DNA from 2 places in the Clostridium sp. AWRP genome. Region 1 is predicted to be linked to the other one. Evidence: riboswitches for the same ligand, from Rfam matches in the RefSeq annotation. Region 1 holds a riboswitch; the other holds the start of a gene.
The links. A riboswitch is a leader RNA that binds a small molecule or an ion and turns the genes downstream of it on or off. The one in region 1 is predicted to bind ZMP and ZTP.
Positions count from the first base shown of each region.

Region 2: it holds a riboswitch for ZMP and ZTP, as region 1 does, so the genes downstream of both, DMR38_RS11465 (phosphoribosylaminoimidazolecarboxamide formyltransferase) here and DMR38_RS08525 (hypothetical protein) in region 1, are expected to answer to the same signal.

Region 1 is NZ_CP029758.2:1,824,300-1,836,853, forward strand. It holds gene DMR38_RS08495 (ABC transporter substrate-binding protein) at 1-637, opposite strand, end outside; gene DMR38_RS08500 (molybdopterin molybdotransferase MoeA) at 1,102-2,319, shown strand; gene DMR38_RS08505 (iron ABC transporter permease) at 2,393-3,469, shown strand; gene DMR38_RS08510 (nucleoside-triphosphatase) at 3,466-3,999, shown strand; gene DMR38_RS08515 (ABC transporter substrate-binding protein) at 4,023-5,060, shown strand; gene DMR38_RS08520 (ABC transporter ATP-binding protein) at 5,112-5,897, shown strand; ZMP/ZTP riboswitch at 6,025-6,111, shown strand; gene DMR38_RS08525 (hypothetical protein) at 6,126-6,374, shown strand; gene DMR38_RS08530 (iron ABC transporter substrate-binding protein) at 6,582-7,673, shown strand; gene DMR38_RS08535 (ABC transporter substrate-binding protein) at 7,776-8,597, shown strand; gene DMR38_RS22120 (hypothetical protein) at 8,663-8,815, shown strand; gene DMR38_RS08540 (radical SAM protein) at 8,838-9,671, shown strand; gene DMR38_RS08545 (ABC transporter substrate-binding protein) at 9,750-10,844, shown strand; gene DMR38_RS08550 (DUF364 domain-containing protein) at 10,936-11,706, shown strand; gene DMR38_RS08555 (DUF364 domain-containing protein) at 11,743-12,537, shown strand.
Region 2 is NZ_CP029758.2:2,472,368-2,484,921, forward strand. It holds gene DMR38_RS11410 (methyl-accepting chemotaxis protein) at 1-1,340, opposite strand, end outside; gene DMR38_RS11415 (chemotaxis protein CheW) at 1,361-1,852, opposite strand; gene DMR38_RS11420 (chemotaxis protein CheA) at 1,881-3,869, opposite strand; gene DMR38_RS11425 (response regulator) at 3,895-4,257, opposite strand; gene DMR38_RS11430 (TOBE domain-containing protein) at 4,556-4,762, opposite strand; gene DMR38_RS11435 (sulfate/molybdate ABC transporter ATP-binding protein) at 4,860-5,924, opposite strand; gene modB (molybdate ABC transporter permease subunit) at 5,927-6,613, opposite strand; gene modA (molybdate ABC transporter substrate-binding protein) at 6,640-7,461, opposite strand; gene DMR38_RS11450 (DNA mismatch repair protein MutS) at 7,735-9,417, opposite strand; gene DMR38_RS11455 (HAD family hydrolase) at 9,449-9,922, opposite strand; partial or broken gene DMR38_RS22300 (ABC transporter substrate-binding protein) at 10,092-10,208, shown strand; ZMP/ZTP riboswitch at 10,270-10,349, shown strand; gene DMR38_RS11465 (phosphoribosylaminoimidazolecarboxamide formyltransferase) at 10,402-11,577, shown strand; gene DMR38_RS11470 (energy-coupling factor ABC transporter substrate-binding protein) at 11,717-12,052, opposite strand; gene DMR38_RS11475 (energy-coupling factor ABC transporter permease) at 12,052-12,554, opposite strand, start outside.

The DNA.
Region 1 (12,554 bases):
CATCTACGGTTATTGGTGAAAGTGAAGTTACATGGAGAACTTTAGGTTTTTGTTCCTTAGGTATTTTAGATGTTATGCTGGTTATAGTACTGAGTTTGCCATCTAAATAGGATACATATTCATCTGCTTTTTTCTTTGAGTCTGATCCTAAAATATCACCTGTAAGTTTAACGCACTTTTTTAAACTATTAAAATCAGTAAAGCTTAATTCTACAGTTGGAATTCCTGAATCTGATATTTTATTTGCATTTTTATCATTTAGTGGTGTAAATACAATGTCAGGTTTTGCTTTTATAAGTTCTTCTGTATTGACACCGTCTGAAGTAAATGCTGTCACTGCATTTTTCATTTGAGGATTTACTTTGTAGAGCCATGGTCTTCCCTTTTCTGTGAGAATGGTGGCAACAATTTTATTTCCTTGGCCTAAAATACATAGAACCTCATTATGAGCTTGCCAGGAATCTCCTATCTTTTTAATATTTAGGGGCACGTCCACTTTTCGTCCAGCAGTATCGGTAATCGTTTTCGTCTGTGTGCTTTTTTCACTTGCTTTTTTTGATGTATCACCATTATTACATCCGGTTATTAAAAAAATAATTGCAAAAACAGTGATAAGTATGAATTTTAGTTTTTTCATGAGTTAACACATCCTTCTTAAAATATTTACCTATAGCTGAGTACCATAAAAATCCATTATAATATGTATTAATTTACAGAATATAGTCAACTTTGGGGTGAAACATGGATTTAATGGTACAATAATTTACTATATTCATTATAATATAATAATCTTTATTATACAATTGATTTTAAGACTAAACAGTATAAAATATAACATAATGTACTTGAAACAAAATATAAAATATACTTTATATTATATTTTGTCATGTTTTATTGCAAACCTAATAAGAATATAATATAATGTAAATATGTTAAACTTGTAATAAATGTTATTTAGGTAACTGACAAAATAGAAATTGATCATAGGAAGTGTAATATTAAGTTAAGACAGAGCCGAGCGCCTGGGCTATAAAATGTCTGGGCGCTTTTGTTTGTAAAATACTTACATAAATTATGATAGTAATGGGGGGATGGTAATTAATGAAAAGTGAAAATGAGGAACATATATCACTACCTGGAAATGAGGCTCTAAAGAGAATAATGGAAAGGTGTGACCTAAAATCACGAATAGAAACAGTATCTCTAATTGATGGATTAGGAAGAGTGTGTGCTTACGACATTGTATCTATGAATACACTTCCTAATAGTCTTACTAGTAGGCTAGACGGCATATCTGTATATTACCATGATTTTCAGAATGGAATACCTGATACTTCTAGCTGGAAAAGAGGAGTACAATATGATTTCGCAAATACTGGAATTGGCATTAAAAAGGATTATGATACCGTTATCAAAATAGAAGAAGTTGAAATAGATAAATCAGGTAACATAAAAATATTAAAAGCACCCTCAGTAAAAGGAGAGCTCACCCAGCCTATAGGACAAAAAATGAGAAGAGGTGATGTGCTTGTAAAGTCCCATACGTTACTTACACCATCTCATCTTGAAATACTTGCTATGGGGGGAATTGATAAGATTGATGTGCTCCAAAAACCTGTAGTAGCTATTATACCTACAGGTAATGAATTGGTTCCTGTAGGAAAACCATTACCATTAGGTAAAAATGTTGAGTCTAATAGTATAATGATGAGAACAAAAGTTGTTCTTTGGGGAGGACAACCGCTAGTTTATGATATCGTTCCAGATGATCCTAAAAAAATTATAAATACACTTCTTGATGCTTTAAAAAAGGCGGATATTGTAATAATCAATGGAGGATCATCAAAAGGTACTGAGGACTATAATATAAAAATGTTAGAAGAAGTAGGAGAAGTACTAGCTCATGAAGTAGAACATGGACCAGGCAAACATACTTCATTTACAGCCGCTTATGGAAAGCCTGTAATTGGCATCGTAGGGCCACCAATTGGAGCCGAGTACACGGTAGATTGGTATGTTATGCCCCTTATTAATAAATATCTTTTTCAACCAACCATAAAGCCGCAAAGGTTACAAGTAGTTCTTACAAAACCAATTGTATCAAAGCACCCATTCGATTTTTATGTACGTATTATTGTAAAATATGAGGACGGGCAGTATGAAGGTACGCCAGTAATTGGCCGTGACAAACCTGTTGTTGAAGGATTGATTTATGCAAATGCTCATTTATGCATACCGGGAAATGTTGATGGATATGAAGCAGGAGATAAAGTCGAAGTTGAGCTGCGCTGTCCCATCGAACTTATAACAAAGAATTAAATTATTAAATGCCAAACAATAAAAAATAATTTTTGTAAGACAGCTAATTATAGTTTAAAGGGAGGACAAGTATATGCTAGAAGAAATGAAACTGGCTAATTCGTCTGAAAAATCTATGTCAAAATCAAAGCAGAAGAAATCAAGAACAACGTATATTATGATAATTATTGCCTTGTTACCAATACTTTCTTTTTTTATTTCCTTAGCTATAGGCAGATATCCTATATCAGTATCACAATTTTTTAATGTTATATTATCAAATGTTTCAGGAATGGATAATTCAAAATATGCAACTATTAGCACAGTTTTATTTAACGTCAGGATTCCTAGAATTTTGTCGGCATTACTAGTTGGAGCAGGCTTAGCTATAGCTGGTTCTGCATATCAGGGCTTATTCAAAAATCCAATGGTATCTCCAGATATACTTGGAGCTTCTTCTGGTGCGGGATTTGGTGCAGCATTTGGAATACTTTTGTCATTTAACAGTTTTGGTATACAGATTTCAGCATTTCTATTTGGACTTGCAGCAGTTAGTATAACCTATTTAATAAGTATAATTATAGGAAGAGGTAATAATGCTACATTAATACTTGTGCTTACAGGTATGGTTGTTTCAGCTTTATTCTCTTCTTTTATTTCTATAACGAAATATGTGGCTGATCCCTATGATAAACTTCCAGCTATAACTTTTTATTTGATGGGAGGATTATCTTCTGTTACTATGAAAGACATCAAAATATTATCGGTACCATTTATAATAGGAATTATACCATTAATTTTATTGAGGTGGAAACTTAATGTACTTTCCTTTGGTGATGAAGAATCAAAATCTTTAGGTGTAGATACTTCAAAGTTAAGAATAGTTATAATACTTTGTTCAACTCTAATTACTGCTGGAGCTGTATCAATCAGTGGTATCATTGGCTGGATAGGACTTGTAATACCTCATATAGCAAGAATGTTTGTGGGACCTAATTTTAAAGTCTTATTGCCTGCTTCCTTGTTGATTGGGGGTACATTCCTTTTATTAGTTGATGACGTAGCTAGATGTGCCTTTTCTGTGGAGATTCCATTAGGAATTCTCACATCATTAATTGGAGCACCATTTTTTATTTATCTTTTGATTAAAGGAAGGAGAGGATGGATATGAAAAAAATTTTTTTCACTGGTGAGAAGGGGATAGGTAAATCTACATTATTAGAAAAAGTTATTAAAAATATAGATTGTTCTATAGGCGGATTTATTCAAGAAAAAGAGTTTACAGAAGGAATGAAAATTTTTAAAGTTATTTCACTTTATAACGTGAATGATAATTATATTATGGGCAGATATGATGTAAAAAAAGAAAAAATGTATATAGATATGGACGTATTTAATGTTATATCTAAGGATGTACTTTTAAAAAGCTTATATAACAGAGATTTAATAGTACTTGATGAATTAGGATTTATGGAAGAAAATGCACCATTGTTCAAAGATATCATTTTTAAAATACTTAATAGTGATAAGCCTGTTATAGGAGTATTAAAAGAATGTGATGGGGATTTTGTACAGAAAATAGCAAAGAGAGAAGATGTACAAGTAATTAGAATTGATGAAAATAATAGAAATTTTATGGAAGATAAAATTCTTCGAATTTTACAACAAAATGATGTAAGGTTGAAGAAAAATATAAGTTAAAAAAATCATGGGGGGAAGAAAAAATGAAAAAAATATCTAAAATTTTAATTTTATTGCTAATAGTATGTACCTTTGGAGCTTGTGGAAAAAGCACAACTTCTACAAGTATAACGGCAGATAGTAATAAAAAGATTACTGTTACTGATGGATTAGGAAGAAAAGTAGAACTGTCCAAGCCAGCTGAAAAGGTATTAAGTGCTTATCCTATAGCAACACAGATATTATGTGCTTTAGGGGAGCAAAATAATATTTTAGGTGCAGATGGAAAAATTGTAAAAGACCCATTAGGTTCTTCACCAAAGCCAGGTGCAAGTAAATCGTCTGCTACTAAAGATGCTAATGCGTTAAATGTGGAACAAGTAGCAGCTGCTAAACCAGATATTGTTTTTATACAAAAAAAGAACAAACAAGTCATACCAAATCTTGAAAAAGCAAACATTAAGGTTTTTGTTGTAAATGCAGAGAACCTTGATGAATTAAAATCTACTGTGAAAAATTTAGGAATAGTTACTGGTAAAGAAAAAAAAGCAGATGAATTTATGGATTATTATACACAAAAGTTAGATTTTATTAATAATAAACTTAAAGGTGTAGATCAAAGAAATAAGCCTAAAGTATATATGGCAGGAGGAAGTATGTATTTAACTCCAGGAAAGAATATGTTTCAAAACTCATTGATTGAGTTAGGGGGTGGAATAAATGTGGCAGGTTCTTTAAGTAAAAGTGCTAAGTGGAGTGAAATATCTGCAGAGCAGTTAATTAGCTGGAATCCTGATATAATAATTCTTACACAATATTCTGGAGTAAAACCTCAGGATGTACTTAATAATGATGGTTTAAAAAATATAAATGCTGTGAAAAATAAAAAAGTTTATTTGATATCTTCAAAAATGAGTTCATGGGATATGCCTTGTCCACAGACAATTTTAGGAATAATGTGGTTAAATACAAAAACAAATCCTGAAGTATTTAAAGATACAAACATAACAAAAGAAGTAGATGATTTTTATCAAAAATTTTATGGAACTACTTATACAAAGCTTGGTGGCACTTTAGACTAAAATAGAAACGTTCTAAATGACATAATTTGATAAAAGGAGGAGAGGACGGGTATGAAGTTAGAAATAAAAAATGTTAGTTGCGGTTATAATACAAAAGTTGTTGTAAAAGATATATCCATGAGTGTGAGCTCAGGAGAAATATTGTGTCTATTGGGGCCAAATGGTGTAGGTAAAACTACTTTCTTTAAAACTATATTGGGTTTTTTAAAGCTTAAAGGTGGGGAAATACTCTTAGATGGAGAAAATATACATAACTGGTCTAGAAAACAGTTGGCTAAAAGCATTGGGTATGTACCACAGGCTCATACCCCTCCTTTTCCCTACAAAGTTTTTGATGTAGTATTGATGGGCAGAACTGCTCATCTTTCAATGTTTTCTTCTCCTTCAAAAGAGGATAAAGATATTGCTGAGGAGGCTATAGATATCTTAAATATATCCTATTTAAAAGACAAAATATATACAGAAATAAGCGGTGGGGAAAGACAAATGGTTTTAATTGCCAGGGCACTTGCACAATGTCCTAAAATGCTCATAATGGATGAACCAACTTCTAATTTGGACTTTGGAAATCAAATTAGAGTATTGGATCAAATAAAAAAGCTTTCTAAAAGAGGACTAGCAGTTGTTATGACTTCACATTATCCTAACCATGCATTTATATGCTCTACGAAAGTGGCGTTTATGCAAAGAAACAATGTATTTACAGTAGGTAATGTAGATGAAGTTGTTACAGAGGATATGCTTAAAGAAGCATATGGTATTGATGTAAAGATTGTTAGCATACCCAATTCGAATGGAGAAGAGATGAAAGCTTGTGTGCCTGTGATTTCAAATTAAAAGTATATAAATAATTATAAAGTAATTAAACACAATATAATATATAATTTTATGACATGATTTGCTATGTTACGTTGCAAATTAAACAAAATTATAATATAATATAAATGTATTAAATTTGTAATAAATGTTATTACATAACTGGCGAAAGTGGAATTAACCACAGGGAGTGTAATACTAATTTAGGACAAAGCCGAGCGCCTGGGCGATAAATGTCTGGGCGTTTTTTTGCTTTATAAAAATGATATCGATTACGAGACATATATATCCATGAAGCCTGATATAGTTATGAACAACTCTGAAAATAATTCTATAACTAAGGTGAGGCAGCAAAAACTTGGAAGCATACCTGTGGTAGTTGTGCATGATTTGGATACCCCAAATTTTGTCCCATACAATACATTTATGGGAAAGGTTTTAAGAGCAAAGCAAAGGGCAGACAAGTTGATATCTTTTTATAATAATGTAAGGAAATAAGTAGAGAATAAAGTTTCAAATATACCAGCTGAATAGAAAGTAAAGGTTTATTATGCTGAATGACCTAAAGGTTTACAAACTGATTAACAGTGGAATCCAGATGTTATTTTTATGGGGGGTGTTAATAATACAAAATTAATTTTGAATGATCCTAAATGGAGCAATGTTAAGGAAGTAAAGGGTAATATTCAAAGGAGGAATATAAGAGTGAAATACAAATTTAGCAACAAAAAAATTACAATGGCTATTATAGCTGCGACGTTTATTAGCTCTATATTTGTGGCATGTTCTGCTAAAAGTAGCAGTAATTCGGTTAAAACAGATAAAGTTCAAATAGTGGACATGACTAATAGAAGCGTTAAAATACCTGCAGATGTTAAAAATGTTTTATCTATTAATCCGCCAACTACAATGATGACGTATATGCTTGCTCCTGACAAACTGATGGGATGGAATTTTAAAATGACAGGTAAGTATATGCCAGATAAATATAAGAAATTACCTATTGTAGGAGGATGGTATGGTACCACCAAAGGTGATTATGAAAAATATATGGCCCTGAAACCTGATGTAATAATTGAGGGAGGGCGTACTAATGCACAATCCGTGGATATAATAAAAAGGGATGCAGAAGAAGACCAGCAGAAGCTAGGGGGTATACCAGTTGTAGGTGCAACTGATACTGTAACTTTTGTGAACTTTCCAAACTATATAAAATTTATGGGGAAGGTTCTCGGGGAAAATCAGCAGGCTGAAAGATTAATATCATTCTATAATAAGGTAATAAACCAGACTAAAAGTGTGGCAGCTACTATTCAGGATAATCAAAAAGTAAAAGTTTATTATGCGCAAGGCTCAAAAGGCTTGCAAACTGCTCCAGCTCAATCTATGCATACACAACCTATAGATATTTGTGGTGGGGTTAATGTGGCACAGGTTGCATTAGATAAAATGGGTATGGTTGAAGTATCTTCAGAGCAGGTACTAAAGTGGGATCCAGATGTGATTATAGCCACAGATGCTAGCTTTTACAAGGGTGTTTACTCTGATCCTGTATGGCAGGGTATTAAGGCTGTCAAAAATCATAAGGTGTATTTGGTGCCTAATGATCCTTTCAATTGGTATGATAGGTCCCCAAGTGTGAATATGATACTTGGAATACCATGGACTGCTAAAATATTGTATCCAGATAAATTTCAAAATATAGATTTAAATGGCCTCATCAAGGAATTTTACTCTAACTTCTATCATTATAAACTTACTGACAGTGATGTTAATGCTTTACTCAACAATCAGTAATAAATTAATGGAAGGAGGAACACTTGTAACAAAGGATTCAAAAGAAGAGATGAGCGATTTATTCATTAAAACAATGGCTGACAGGGATAACTTAAATTTAAGATGGGAGAACAAAAGTCTTCAACAAAAGCAACTTCACAATCTACAAATAATGTTCAAAATAATAACGGCACACGCAGTATTACAAATTTAGATGGATCTACTGTAGTTGTTCCTAATAAGGTAAACAAAATAGCTGTAACATTTGGTCCAGCTTATGAAAAAGTAGTTTTATTGGGAGATGAAGATAAGATTGTAGCAGATGGAGATTATCATATTAGCGGTTGGCCTTGGTCAAATAAGATATATAAGCGATTGAATCAAGTACATGGAATTCCTAATGTTCACTCCAAATTAAATGTAGAAGAACTTATGAAGTATAAACCAGATGTTGTATTTCATTTTTCAAAACCAGACGAAATACAAAAAATTAATGATGCTAAAATGGTAGGTGTACCTTCAGTATCCACAGGGAAATTAGAGGATACAAAGAAAATGGTTACATTTTATGCAAAAGTTCTTGGAACCAAGGAGGAAAAAATTGCAGAACAATATTGTGAATATTTTGATGAAAAACTAAAGATGGTAACAGATATTACTTCAAAAATTCCAGATACTGAAAAGCCTACAGTATATTTTTCTAATCAAAAGCTGTTGTGGACTTCAGGAAAGGATACAGATATTCCAGAAGTGATTAACTTGGCAGGTGGTAAATGTGTAAATAAGGATGTAGAAGGAGCCAATCAGACTCAGGTTGGAATTGAACAGCTAATTCAATGGAACCCTCAATATATATTTGTTGATCATGCAGGTTCTTTAGGAAATGAACCAGCAGAAAGTGTTATAAAGAAAATGATTATCGGTATAAAAAGATTTCTGCAGTAGCAAATAATAAAGTTTATATTGTACCTACAGGAGTTTTTTTCTGGGATTCAGGGGTTCAGAAGATATTGATGGTTATGTGGATGGCAAAACAACTTCATCCAGATAAGTTTAAAGATTTAGATATGACGAAAGAAGTTAAACAATTTTATTCAAAATTTTTTAAATATAACCTTACGGATGAAGAAACTAAAAAAATACTAGATCATTTGAATCCTTAATAAAAAGAGAGGGTAATTGATAATGAATAATGTTTTAAAGGATCTATTTGAATTAGAACCTAGTACTTTATTTCAGAGAGCACAGGAAATAGCTAGGACAAAGAAAAAAGTTTATTGTTCCCCCAATGTGATTAATAGCGGTTGCACTACAAAACCTGCTTGTAGGCATTGTAAATGGAAGAGCTTCAAAACGGTGAATCCTAACTTTTATGGAGAGAGGAGTTTAGAAGAAGTAGAAAATTGTACAAAAAAACTTGTTAAGGCAGGTGTGGATAGGGTATTTATGCCTTCAGGTTGGATGGGATATAAAGTGCCACAGCATTACTATAGATATGTACAATCAGTTAAAGAAAATTCTAACATGGAAGTGTATGGGCTTTTTGGAGCTATTGATAAAGAAAGTATTCAAAATTTGAAAAAATCAGGAATGGATGGCTATCTCTGTGGTTTAGAATCTCCAAATGAAGAAATATATAAGAAATTTAGACCAGGAGGAGATACTTTAAAGGATCGTTTATATACTTTAAATACAGCTAAAGAACTTGGACTAAAGATATGGAGTGGATTTCTTGTAGGATTTGGAGAAACAGAAGAGGATGATGCAAGGGGATTGGAGATTCTAAAAAAGCTAGATGTAGATTCTTCATCTATACTTCCATTTACACCATTTATTAATACAGATATGATGAAAAATAATCCAGCAAATCCTTTTGAATGGGCAAGAGTAATGGCAGTAGCTAGAAATTATATGGAGAGACCAGATTTATTTTCTGACAGTACTGAAGGATTTTATTATGAATATGGAATTCTAGGTGGAAGCAATGGATTTTATATATTACCTAAAATTAAAGTGTAATCAATTCAATTTTTGTAAAAGCCACAAAATTTCATTATGTTTTGTGGCTTAAGCAAATCGAAGGGAATGAATGTAAATATGTTTAAAAAATTAAAAACAAACAATCTAATTACTGTATTAATTATTGCATGCATGATTTTAGTTACAGGTCTTATGGGTTGTGAAAATAAGAGTTCATCTCCAAGTGCAAGTTCAAATAAAAAATCACAAAGTACTAAAACTATTGTAGACATGGATGGAAATTCGGTTAAGGTTCCTGTGAAGGTTACTAAAGTGGCAACTTCTTGGCCTGGATTTTGCAATGCACTTTTTACAGTTAGTGGTAAAAACAATAAAATAGTTGCAACATCTCCGGCTATCAAAAAATATTATCCTTGGGCTATTAAATTGTATCCACAACTTAAAAATATATCTTACCCATTTAATGGACAAACCACTAATATTGAACAATTAGTAAAGTCTAAACCAGATGTAGCATTTTTACGTAAAGGCGACAGTATACAAAAAGTTAAAGAAGCAGGTATACCTGTAGTTATGATTGATTATAAACATAATAGCATAGAAGACATAATAAATAGTGTTGTTATAACAGGTAAAGTGCTAGGAGAAGATGAATATAAGAAAGCAGAACAGTATAAAGATTATTTTAACAAAAATATAAGTAAAGTATCTTCTATAACTTCTAAAATACCTGAAAATGAAAGACCTAAGGTAATTTATTTATCTGTGCAAAATGAAAGTATTTCGGTATGGGGTAAAAACATGCCTCAAAATGAAACTATAAATATGGTAGGAGCAATAAATGAAGCAGCTAATGAGATAGATGGATATAAAGAAGTTTCCATGGAGCAAATGCTTAAGTGGAATCCAGATGAGATAATAGTAGATGGTAATCTTAAAAAAAGTAAAGTAGCAAAAAATCCTTCATGGAAGCAATTAAAGGCGGTAAAAGACAATAAAGTATTTGTAAGTCCTAGCGGTGTTTTTTCATGGGCAAGACTTGGAACAGAATCAGCACTGCAATTATTGTGGATGGCTAAGAACATATATCCACAAAAATTTGAAGATATTGATATTGCAAAAGAAACAAAATATTTTTACAAAAATTTCTTTGAATATGAATTAAAGGATAATGAAGTTAAAGAAATACTAAATTGTGAAAATCCAATTTAAATGAGTATTAAAACAAAAGTAAATATTTTAACTAATGTAAAGACAAGCAGTATGAATTAAATATAACTAATATAAAAATGGGGGAGCAATTATGTGGGAAATATATGATGAGTTAATAGAATTAATACCTAAGGATTTAGTTATAAAGGATTTTGTAGCAGGATTAAACTGGTTTTTAGTGGAATCTGTTGGAACAGGGATGGCAATGACGCCTAAAGAGGGAAGTTCCTATTTGCAGATAGCGGGTAATGTGGTTGGAATGAAAGTCTATGAGGTGGCAAAACTTATAAAATCTTGGAGTAATTATGAAGCAGCTTTAGGATTAGCAGCAATTAATTCTGTAATTAATACTCCCTATAATGTAGAAACATTTGGTGGCATTAAGATAAGTCAACAACCCAATATTAATGACTTTGAATACATGAAAGATAAAATAAAGGGAAAAAAAGTAGCTGTTATAGGACATTTCCCGGATCTTGAACCTTTGGCTGAGATATGTCAACTTTCCATACTTGAAAGAATTCCACAAAAGGGAGATTTCCCAGATCCATCCTGTGAATATTTATTACCCCAGCAGGAATTTGTGTTTATAACAGGAACTACTTTAATAAATAAAACCTTACCGAGACTTCTTCAGCTTAGTAAAAATGCATACGTTACTGTTGTAGGACCTAGTACACCTATGACTAAGTGCTTATATAAGTATGGTATTAATATGCTTGCAGGTACTGTAGTTACAGAACGTAATAAAGTATGGAAGTTAATCAAAGAAGGTGGTAGACATGAATTTTTTAATAACGGGGCACTCATGGTTAAAATTCCCAAAGATAAGGTAAAACAAATATCAAGTAATCCTTTTTAATACATGGAAATTAGCAACAACAATGGGGGACAAATTATGTGGGAGATATATAATGATCTTATTTCAACGATACCAGAAAATATAAGAATAAAGAGGTGTTTAATGGGAGTAAATTGGTTTTTGGTGGAGTCCGAGGGGATTGGCATGGCAATGAGACCTTTAGAAGTGTATGGTAAGGTAAGCATTCCTGAGCATATAGCAGGAATGAGGGTTTGTGAAATAGCCAGGTATGTAAAGTCCTGGAACAATTACGAGGCTGCACTTGGATTAGCAGCAATAAATTCTGCAATAAATACTGAAAATAATGTTTCTAAAATTTATCCCGGTGATATAAATGGACAACCTAATGAATCTTCATTTATATCGTTAAAGGAACAAATAATAGGAAAAAATGTTACAGTAATTGGACATTTCCCGAGAGTAGAAGCACTTAGAAGAATATGTAAACTATCAATATTGGAAAGAAAACCTGACGAGGGAGATTACCCTGATCCAGCCTGTGAGTACATTTTACCTTATCAGGATTATGTTTTTATAACAGGAACGACTATTATAAATAAAACTCTTCCAAGGCTTCTTGAATTGAGTAAAAATGCAAATGTAATATTAATTGGACCAAGTGTTCCTATAACTGAAATGCTGTTCAGTTATGGGGTTGACGTATTAGCTGGTACAGTCATTGTTGAAAAGGAAAAAGCTTGGGATGTTATACAAGAAGGCAATCCAACAAAATTTTTTAAACGGGGTGCCAGAAGAGTTAACATAAGTTTTGAAGATTATAAAAATGTACAATTGAAAGATGAAATTCAGTTAAGTCAGAAAGATATTTAAAAGAGAATCAAATTAAG
Region 2 (12,554 bases), 650 kb from region 1:
GTAACTCCTTCTACAATTTCACCAAGAGCTTCAGCAGTTTCATTTGCAATCTTAGTACCTGTATCCACCTTCTTAATTGAATCTTCTATTAGTGCAGTAGTTTCTTTTGCAGCATCCCGTGATTTTGCGGCTAAATTTCTTACTTCCTCAGCAACTACTGCAAAGCCTTTTCCGTACCTACCTGCCCTTGCGGCCTCAACAGCAGCGTTTAGAGCCAGAATATTTGTCTGAAAAGCAATATCATCTATAGCCTTTATAACCTTGGATATATTACCTGAAGCTGCATTTATATCATCCATACTTTTAAGCATTTCCTCCATATGTGAATTTCCCTTAACTGCATTAACTTTCACGTGTTCAGTCAACTTATTTGCCTTGCCTGCATTATCTGCATTGAGTTTTATTTGTGAAGAAATCTCTTCCACAGAAGCGGTCAGTTCCTCCACAGAACTTGCTTGTTCCGTAGAACCTTCTGAAAGAGCTATTCCCGAATCTGATACCTGTTTTGCACCGGCAGCTACCTGATTTGCCGCAGCTTCAATATTAGTTATAACTTCATTCAAACTATCTGACATCTTTTTAAATGACTTTGAAAGTATTCCCACTTCATCTTTTCCACTAGTATCTATATGTACATTTAAATCCCCGCTTGCAATTTTATTTGCAGATGCCATGAGTTCTTTAATAGGCCTTATTATAGATAATGAAATAATTGTTCCTAGTAATGCAGCAGCAGCCATTCCTATAATTATAAAAATTATGATTAGTTTTCCACTTGCACTTGCTGTTTTATCATTGCTCTCTGAAAAACTTTTGGCACTATTTTCTTCTAAATTTATAAGAACTTTTAAGCTATTTGCCACATCATTCTGTGCCGTATTAAGCTTACTATTAAGTAAATTTATTTCACTTTTGTTATTTCCGTTTTTGGAGATTTCCATAATTTCATTAGCTGTTTCCATATATTTTGCTTTAGAGGATTTAAGCTTTTCAACTGCCTCTTTTCCGGCATCAGTTAAAACTGACTTTGAAAATTCATCTAATTGTCTGTCAAAATTGGAGCTAAAAGAATTTACCTTATTTATAGATTGATTTATATCCGATTGGTTATCTTCTAAGATTACATCCTTTAAATTTGATCTTATATCCCCGGAAGATAAAGTAATTTCAGTCAACTTTCCTAGGGGAACTGCCCTATTTTCATACAATTGAGAGTCCAAATTATCTATCTTATTTATACTTGTTAATCCAAATATTCCAATTATACATGCAATAGCTGTAATTAAAGTAAAACCTATAAATAATCTTATACTTATTTTTAAATTATTAAATAATTTCAAATCCATCCACTCCTTTGATATTAAATATTACTTAAACTGTCTGCGTCCTCGTGATTTAATAACTTGTCACAATCTAAAAGTAGTTTTACATTATTTTGAATTTTCCCTATACCCTTTATAAACTTATTTTTGATTTTGCTGATTTCTGGAGGGTCTACAATCTCACAATCAGGTATATCTATCACCTCAGAGACACCATCTACAATAAGTCCTACAGAAATATCTTCAATCTGGATTACAATAATGCATGTTCTGTCGTTATATTCCATTGCTTCCTTTTTAAATCTTAACCTAACATCCATTACAGGTATTATTTTGCCTCTCAAATTTATAATTCCCTTTATGTATTCAGGAAGTTCAGGTATTTCACTTATAGGCTGGATTCCTATTATTTCAATAACATATTTAATTTCTATACCATAAAATTCATTCTCAAGAGTAAAAGTAAGATATTTATTCTTTTGCGTATCTTCTTCTTCCATTAAGCTATCATCTATTACAACTTCCGACATATTTACATCATCCTTTCACTGTAAGCATCTATTTGACAAGCATATTTACAAGTTCACCTACATCAAGTATTAAACTAATACTCCCATCTCCAAGAAGAGTACACCCTGAAAGTCCATCTATATTTTTTATTTTTTTTATATAATTAGGTAAACACTTTACTACAACCTGCTGCTGTCCAATCAATTCATCTGCAAATATACACAGTCCCCTATTGTCTTTTTCTACCATAATAATTATTCCATCTTCTAAATTTTCAATATTAGTAGTTATATTATATAATTTGTGTATACGCAAAATAGGATAGCACTCACCTCTTACCATTATCATTTCATCATCATTAATATTAGAAATTACATTATTTTTTTCCACACTAAAAAGTTCTTTTATAGATGTAATAGGAATAGTATAGTATGAATTTCCTACCTTTATATTCATACCATCTATAATTGCAAGGGTTCGAGGTATTTTCATAGTTGTAATAGATCCTCTATTCTCCAAACTGTCTATTGAAACTGATCCACCTACATTTTGAATATTTTTAACTACTACATCCATACCAACCCCTCTTCCGCTAAATTCTGTAACATTTTCATTGGTAGAAAAGCCAGGAATAAAGATTAAATTATAGATTTCTTTGTCACTCATTTCCTCTGGATTTTTCTTAAGTATCCCATTTGAAACAGCTTTTTCTAATATACTTTTCTTATCTAATCCCCTACCATCGTCTTTTACAATTATAACAATGTCATTTCCTTCATTTTTTGCTTCTAAAGTAACCGTTCCAGTTTCACTTTTTTCAAAACATTTTCTATCTTCTATTGATTCTATTCCGTGATCAATAGAATTACGTACCAAATGCATAAGTGGATCTGATATATGTTCAATTATATTTTTATCTACTTCAGTATCCTCTCCAATTAATTTTAAGTGAACTTGCTTTTTTAACTTTTTACTCATATCCCGAACTATACGATTCATTTTGTGAAATACTATAGATATAGGCACCATCCTTACAGACATTATCACATCCTGAAGTTCACTTGTAATTTTATGAAGCTGCCTTGATGATTTTTCAAAATTACTCAGTTTCATTCCTCTCAAATCAGGATTTTGAGTAACCATAGCTTCAGCAATAACCATTTCCTCTACTAAATACATCAACTTATCTAGCTTGTCCACTTTTACATTTATAAAATCTTGTGTAATTATTGATTTATCCTTCGTATTTTCAACACACAGGTTTGTTCTCTGATTAGATTTAGTAGATTGCTGAAACTGTTCATCATTTTCCAGTTTTTCAAGTTTAAAGGTTTTCAAAAAAACTGTCTGATTTAAAATTTCAGAAAGCTCATCATAAGACTTACTGGATTTTATGAATACTTTAAAACCGCTCTCATGTATTGTTTTACAGGTATCATCATTTTCCATTATATCCTTAGGTATATAGTTAATCTCTTCTGAAAACTCTCTCAAAGTTTCCACTACGGTATAAGCCCTTAAGTTTTCCATTTCACAGTCATCTTCAAAAAATACAACTGCCTCATATACATTAATAGCTGATTTGGCCTCACCCGCATTTTCCTTATTAACATCCTCCTTAAAGTTCCTATCTTTTAATTTTGTAAGGAAATTCTTATTATTATCTATTATAGAATCACAGCTGCCATCAACTTTATCTCCATTTTTTATTTTTTCAAGTTCCACTTTTATAAAATCCACACATTTTAAAATCAAATCCGATAAACTTTCATAATCTACATCTTTAGGTTTCTCTTCTCTGAGAAAATAAAACAAATCTTCTATAGAGTGAGCCAACTTTGAAATATATTCATAGGACATCATAGCGGAAGATCCTTTAATTGTATGCATAATGCGAAATATCTCATTGATAGTTTCTTCCGAATAGCAATTTCCACTTTCATTTTCCAATATCAATGTTTCAAGTTGATCAATAAGCTGGGATGTTTCAAATATATAGGATTCAAGTATGACATCATCTGAGCTTTTATCTGACACAATTTACCACCCCCAGTTTTATTATTTAGACTGATAATACTTTATTAAGTGCTTTAACCAATTGATCTTCTTTAAAGGGTTTAACAATAAATGACCTGGCGCCACTAACTATTGCCCTTTTAACCATAACTTCTTGTCCCATTGCGGTTATCATAACAACCTTAGCTTTATTATCATACTCTTTGATCTTTTTAAGCGCCTCAATTCCATCCATATCAGGCATTGTAATATCCATTGTTACAATATCAGGATTGTATTGCTTATATTTAGTAATCGCCGAAACTCCATCTTTAGCTTCTCCAACAACCTCAAATCCATTTTTAGACAGCATAGTCTTTAGCGATATTCTCATAAAAGATGCATCATCAACAATAAGTACTTTTGACATAAATTTATCCCCCTTATAATTAAATTTTGAAGTCGATTTAATTATTAATTATATTTTTCTATATTATCTTCATTTGTTTATAAATTCTACATCTATATCCATTTTCCTTTATTTTTTGTTTTTTTATTATAAAAAATATAAATGTATTAAAGTTTACATTATTCTTATACAATTCATCGTATATAACAATACAGGAAGTTACATTTCTAAATGGAAATACATAAAAAAATTAGCAAGTCATGCAATAAACATTTCTTGCTAATTTAGTAAATAATCTGATTATTTCTTTAAAAATACCTTAAGCCATAATAATTACTGAAGAAGCTTTAACAAGTGCTGTAACTTCAGAACCAACTTTAATTCCTAAATTTTTAATAGATTCCATTGTAATAATTGAACATATAGTTGTTCCATTTCCTAAGTCTACTATAACCTCACCATTTACAGCTCCTTCTTTAATTTCAGAAACTTTTCCTTTTAACTGGTTTCTTGCACTGATTTTCATATTAAATTACCTTCCTTTTAATATATTTTGTAGTGTTTTTAATTTAAACAAAATAAAAGCCACAAGATAGTTGTAGTTTACCCCTATCTTGTGGCTCTTATTCAATCAAAAAGAAATTGTCTTTGTCTATATACATATTCCAGGGCTGGCTAATTTTTTTCAGTGCAACCCAATTTTCCTTTGGAATTTCCCACAGTAAACTTTTAGTCCTAGTATACGGTTTCTCATCTATACAGTCCAAATAAATTGAAACAGTAAAAGGACTTTCATTTATATGATTTACACAGCATTTAAATGTGTTTTCACTTTTATTACCATCTGCTAATTCCACGTAATGTGCTCTAATTCCCATGTAGGATACCTTACCTTCAATTTTATACTTAACTTTAAGAGTACATCCCCAATCTACAGCTTCTATAGTATGTTCATCTATTACTTCAACTTTAGATATATTTTTACATCCTGTAAGCTGTGCTGCTGAAATGGTAGGTGGATTTTTAAATATGTAATCTCTATCACCAAAAGCCTCTACTTTACCTTTATTAATTACCGCTATATTTTTACAAATACGATATATCTCATCTCTATTATGGGACACAAATACCGTATGTCCATTATAGCTAGACAATATATTTATAAGTTGTTCTTCCATTTTACTTCTCAGATGAGTATCTAATGCAGAGAAAGGTTCATCTAATAGAAGTATCTCAGGCTCTATTGCAAGGGCTCTGGCAATAGCAACCCTCTGCTGCTGTCCTCCTGAAAGCTGACTTGGGAATCTTCCCTCCAATCCTTTAAGGTTCATCATATTTATTTTTTCAGAAATTATTCTATTTTTCTTGTCTTTATCCATGTCCTGCAATCCAAACCCTATGTTTTGCCCTACATTCATATTGGGAAACAGAGCATAATTTTGAAATAGGAAACCCACTTTTCGTTTTCTACTTGGAATATTTATTTTTTTATCAGAATCATATAGTACTTTTTCATTTAATACTATTTTTCCCCTATCAGGCGTATCTAATCCAGCAATAAACTTAAGTGTCATGCTTTTACCAGATCCCGAAGCTCCTAAAAGTCCTACTATATTTTTTTCACTGTTGAATTTTACTTTTAAACTAAACCCTGGTAACTTCTTTTCAATATCTACATACAGTCCCATTTTTAATTTCTCCTAACACCGTATATATTTTTCTGTTGATAGTCATTCCAATAATTCATAAGTAAAATGACTATAGTTGAGATTGCAACTATTAACAGTACCCACATAAGAGCCTTATCCATCTCTCCATTTTCAGCTGCAAAATAAATAGCTATAGGAATAGTTTCCGTTTTGTTAGGTATATTACCTGCTATCATTAAAGTAGCTCCAAATTCTCCAAGAGCTCTTGCAAAGGAAAGAACTGTAGCTGCCCCTATACCTGGCCAGGCAAGAGGCAGTACAACTTTCCAAAACACTTTCCATTCAGAAACTCCTAATGTTCTTGCTGCACTTACAATATTTCTATCTATCTGCTCAAAAGCTGCCTTTGTAGTTTTATACATAAGAGGAAAAGCTACAACAGCTGCTGCTATTACTGTAGCAGGCCAAGAAAAAATTATATTGATTCCAATTCTAGAAAGTAATTTGCCTATAGGGCTATTTATTCCAAATATAAGGAGTAGAAAGAATCCTGCCACCGTAGGTGGCAGAACAAGTGGGAGGGTAAGTATAGTATCCAAAACATTTCTTAACTTTCCATTATAATTTGCCATTAAATAAGCTACTGCAATTCCTATAAAAAAAGTTATAAATGTAGCCGTAAAGGTAGTCTTTAACGAAATCCATACAGGCGAAGCATCAAAATTCATAAACTTATCCTCTCCATTACAATAAATTATTTGCCAAGCTTAAATCCATATTTTTGAAATACAGCTTTAGCTTTATCACTTGATAAAAATTTAAGAAAATCTTTAGCTTGAGTAGGATTTTTGCTAGCTTTAATTATAGCTGCTGGATATATTACAGCCTTATGAGAGTCTTCAGGTGCCGTAGCTACAATGTTTACTTTCTTTGATATTAATGCATCTGTCTTATAAACAATACCTGCATCTGCATTTCCTGTTTCAACCCAGGTCAAAACTTCTTTTACATCTTTACCAAAAATAGCCTTTGGCTGAACCTTATCCATTAGCTTTAAATTCGTAAGTATTTGCTGGGCATATTGTCCTGCTGGCACACTCTTAAATTCTCCAAGAGCTATTTTTTTGACCTTATCACTTGCTAAGTCGTTAAAGCTCTTAACATTAGAAGATGAATTTTTAGGTACTATAAGTACTACATCATTTTTTAAAAGATCAGCTATAGTATCATTTACTAATAAATTTTTATCCTTTAATGCATTCATCTGTTTTGTTGATGCAGAAAGAAATACGTCTGCTGGTGCACCCTGTTCAATTTGCTGTTGAAGAGTTCCTGATGATCCAAAATTGTATGTAATAGTAACATTCGGATGATCTTTTGCATATAGCTGTTTGATTTCATTCATAGAATCCTTTAAACTTGCAGCAGCAGATACAGTTAAAGTCACTGCCTTCTCCTGTTTTGCAGAGGAATCTGATTTTTTCTCACTTGAGCTCTGACTACCGCCGCAACCTGCTGCCATAGTTGTGACAATTAAAACCAGAATAAGTACTAAACTTTTTTTTAGTTTTTTCATTAAAATACCCCCAGTGTTTAAGACTTATATTATTTTTCAACAAATCATAACATAACATTATATATAGTTATATAAGAAAACATTTTATTTCATAATATAGTGTTTTATTATGATATAGTTATTATATCATCTAATTAAGCAATTGTTCAACCCATTTGTAAACATTATCATAAAAACGTTATAATAATACTTAACATAAAAGCATTAATGCATACAAAAAGCATTCAATTGTAAATTGAATGCTCACTATTATAATTATATATAATATTGAAATTATTCTACTTCCCATATACCTTCAGTTAAAAATCTGTTTGCCTTATCCTGCGCCTTTTTTACAATAGCATCATTATATCCTAAAATACCTAAAAGTTTTATTGCATTTTGAGTGGTAGCCCTTCCTTCATGGATTCTATAATCAAACTTTATCTCATTATTTTCAATACTTTCTTGAAAATGATAATTCTCAAAATATCTTTCAAGTATATGAGTAAGTTCCACATCATGGGTAGCTGCAATGCATATACAATTATTTAAAGTTAAATATTTTAGCACTTGAGAAGAAGCTGAAATTCTTTCTACAGTATTGGTTCCTCGTAAAATTTCATCTACAAAACATATAGTAGGTATATCCTCATTTAAATTATCTATAATTCTCTTTAAAGATTTAGTTTCTACTATATAATAGCTTTCATTGCTAAATATATCGTCTTTCAAAGCCATAGATGTATATATTTTGAAATAACAGCATTTAAATTCTGAAGCAAGGCAGGTATATATTGTCTCAGCTAAAATAATATTTATAGCTACTGTTTTTAAAAAAGTTGATTTACCTGATGCATTGGACCCTGTAATTAAGATGGAATCTGAAATCTCTATGGAGTTTGGCACAGATTTTTCCATAAGGGGATGCCTTATATCTTTAAACACATTCACATTTTCCTGCTTTCTTCTGCATTTAATAAGCTCTGGCGTAACATAATTTTTTATTCTTTCCCTATAAGCTGCAATAGACATACAGCTATCTATAGTTCCAATTACTTCAAATATTACTTTAAACTCACTGCTTCTTTCCATAAGAGCATTTGACATTTTTTCATAATTAATTAAATCCGTAAGTAAAAACATGCTAGTATACTCAGCTATTATACCTACATCTGTACCATTATTTCTTGAAGCAAAAGAAAGTCTTTTTATAGATCTTAGCTTTTTAAGAGATTCCCTTAATTTTTCATTGTAATCTTTAAACTCTTTTATATCTTCTTTCAAAATATCTCCAGCATATTTTACTATTTTAAGTATGTACATAAAGGATTCAAATTTATGCTTTATCCTATTTTTTTCTTTATAATATACAAATATATTATAGGAAAAGGACAATATGACGGTAGCGAGTCCAATATATGGATTCAAAAATATTAATCCTACACCTACAAAAGGGATTAAGGACAAAATTCTATAGTAAAGCAGTAATGACTTTCTCTTATTATCTCTATTGTAAAAGTAATCAGTTATAAAACAAGACCTATTTTTCCCTAATTTTGCCAGAATATATTGTATGCTTTTTCTATTCTTACTATTATTTTGAAAAAATTTTATTAATTCATCTCTATGTTTAAGTTTCCCCTCATCGTATATAGGTTCTCTTAGCATATTATATAAATACTGTTCTCCTGGACTACTTTCTGTATTATTTATTTTTTTAAAAATACTATCCATATCAAGATCTTTCCAGGTAATTTCATCAATAAAAACTGTTTCTTTTTCCACTTCTTTTCTATTATTAAAGTATTCAGCTGTACTCTTTAAGTCATCTTCCGTATATTTTTCTTCATCCTCTGCACCCCAATCATTTTCTATTCTTCTCCTAATTTCATTATTTGACTTAATATTTGAAAATACTGATATTAATATGCTTACTAATATAATAGCAGCTATATATCCGAGTACAACCCACATATGTCTTCCTCCTTTTATTTTTTACTTTCGCTTATGTTCTAAGTGTAGCTCTAATTCTATCATTGTTTAACAATAAATCTATAGCATCTAAAATATTTGTAACTGCTATGTCAGATTCTATCAAAGATTTAGTAAAGCATCCTTCTCTCCCAATAACACAAATAGATATAATACTATTTTTAAACATTTCCAGATCATTTCTTCCATTGCCAACAGATGCAGTAACATCACATCCCAGCTTTTCAACCATATACTTTTTATCTTTAGATGAATCTTCTTTATTAAATACTTTAACTTTAACTGGAAGACCCTGGCACTGCCTTTTTACAGTTCCATAAGTATCTGCCGTAATAATATAAATATTAACATCTTTGCCTGCTAACTCCTTTAATTTATCCCCCACAGAGTCAATTAAAATCCCATCTTGTCCAAGAGTACCATTAAAATCAAAAATAACATTTTTTATGGTAATATTCCTTCTCCCGGGTATATTAAATATTATCATTTTTAATTATCCCCTTTATAACATTTTACAAATTATTTAATTTTACTGTAAACTATTCAAACATAACTTGTCAATGTTAACTTTGCTATCACACTCCTAAAAATAAACAGATTTCTAAGTTTCTAGTATTTATTGACAAATTCCTTTTCAACTAGTAATATTATATATGCAAGAAGTAGGAGCAAAAACAGAAAAAATATATACAATAGAAGGAAATGAAGATAATAAAAATTACATTCAAAGCATGAAATATAATTTACAAGTGATTTATAACAGCTTAAAATAAATTTTCCAACAATTTGTTTGACATGTCATTTTCAATATAATATAATTTAATAAATTGCATAAAATAATCATGTAACTGGCGGAAATGGAGTTTACCATAGGGAGCATGATTAAAAAGATATCGACCGCCTGGGTAAATTATATAATTTACCCAGGTTTTTTATGCTTAAATTTAAAATGGAGGTATTTTATAAATGGAAATGAATGAATTTGTACTTAAATATGGGTGCAACCCACACCAAAAACCTGCAAGAGTTTATATAAAAAAAGGCTCTCTTCCCTTTAAAATATTGAATGGAAGACCCGGATATATCAATCTTATGGACGCTTTTAATTCCTGGCAACTTGTAAAGGAACTTAGAAATGCCACAGGACTTTGTAGTGCTGCTTCTTTTAAGCATGTAAGTCCTGCAGGTGCTGCAGTTGCAGTGCCTCTAAATGATATATTAAAAAAGGCATATGCAGTTTCAGATATGGAACTCTCCCCTGCAGCTGTTGCTTATTCAAGGGCAAGAGGAGCAGATAGGATGTCCTCCTACGGAGATTTTGCAGCTATAAGTGATGAAGTTGACTTATCTGCTGCTAAAATACTTAAAGCATCGGTTTCAGATGGAATAATTGCCCCATCCTACAGCAAAGAAGCATTAGAACTTTTAAAGACAAAGAAAAAAGGGAACTACTGTATAATTCAAATTGATCCAAATTATGAACCAGAAGGAATGGAAAAAAGAGAGATATTTGGAGTAACTTTTGAACAAAAAAGGGATGACGCAGTTATAACAGAGAATCTTTTAAAAAACATAGTAACAGATAATAAGAATATGCCAGAAAGTGCTAAAAGAGATCTTCTAATTTCAATGATCACCCTAAAATACACACAATCTAACTCAGTTTGTTTCGCAGTAGACGGTCAAGTAATTGGAGTTGGAGCAGGCCAGCAGTCAAGAGTTCACTGTACAAGACTTGCTGCATCAAAGGCAGATATATGGTTTTTAAGACAACATCCTAAGGTACTGTCCCTGCCTTTTAAAGAAGGGCTTAAAAGACCTGAAATGGATAATGTAATAGACCAGTATCTCCGCGATGACATAACTCCTGAGGAAACTATGGGATGGAAAGATGTATTTACTGAAATTCCTAAAAGACTTACTTTAGATGAAAAAAAGGATTGGCTTTCAAAACTTCAAGGCGTATCTTTAGGATCTGACGCGTTTTTCCCATTTAGAGATAATATAGACAGAGCCTCTAAAAGCGGTGTAAAGTATATTGTCCAGCCAGGTGGTTCTATAAGAGATGACATTGTAATAAAAGCTTGTAACAACTATGATATGGTAATGGCATTTTCAAATTTGAGATTATTCCACCATTAATCATAGACTCAACTTTCACAAGTTAAGAATTAATAATAAAGAATTAATAGCGAAAGATTTTTTGTAGTGTAACGGGAAAAATTTACATTAACTATTAATTCTTCATTCTTAACTATTAATTTAAAATATTACTTGACCTTTATTTCTTTATTTCTTTATTCCCCATTTGTTCATTTTCTATTTTTTTTCTTTCTACAAATCTTCCCATTAAAAATGCTACAACACCAACTCCTATACCTGTTTGTACACAGAATAAAAAGCTTTCAACTTCTCCTGGTAATTCTCCTCCAATCCATTGTTCCATGACAGGTGTAGCCCACGGATGATACTCTTTACCTGTAATCTGTGAAACAGTTGCGCTTCCTGCATCATCTGAACCCTCAAATTTAGCACCTCTTAATGTAAATAATGGTATAGAAGCAATCAATACAGCGATAACTAATAAAATAGTAACCTTCTTTTTTGTATTTGTCATTAGTTTTCACCTCTCTTTAAAAATCCAATGCCTGTCAATTCAGATTTTGCATATGTTTCAAGTCCTATAATTATAACAACAGTAAGAATACCTTCTATAATTGCCAGTGGACCTTGTGTTGGTGCAAATACTCCAAGGAACTTAAATACAGATGCTAGAACACCACCATTTTGAGAAGGATATGCAAGTGCAAGCTGAAAACTGGTTACACAATAAGTGAATACATCACCAATTGACGCTGCCAAAAAAATACCTACATTTTTATTAACTTTCATCTTCTGGCATAATTTATAGATTCCATAAGAAACTAGTGGACCCGCAATAGCCATAGAAAAAGTATTAGCACCAAGAGTAGTAAGTCCTCCATGAGCAAGTAGAATTGCCTGGAAAATCAGACAAATGATACCTAGTATAGCTACTGCGGTTGGTCCAAATAAAATTGCAGCAAGTCCTGTACCAGTCATATGTGAACAACTTCCTGTTACTGATGGAATTTTTAAAG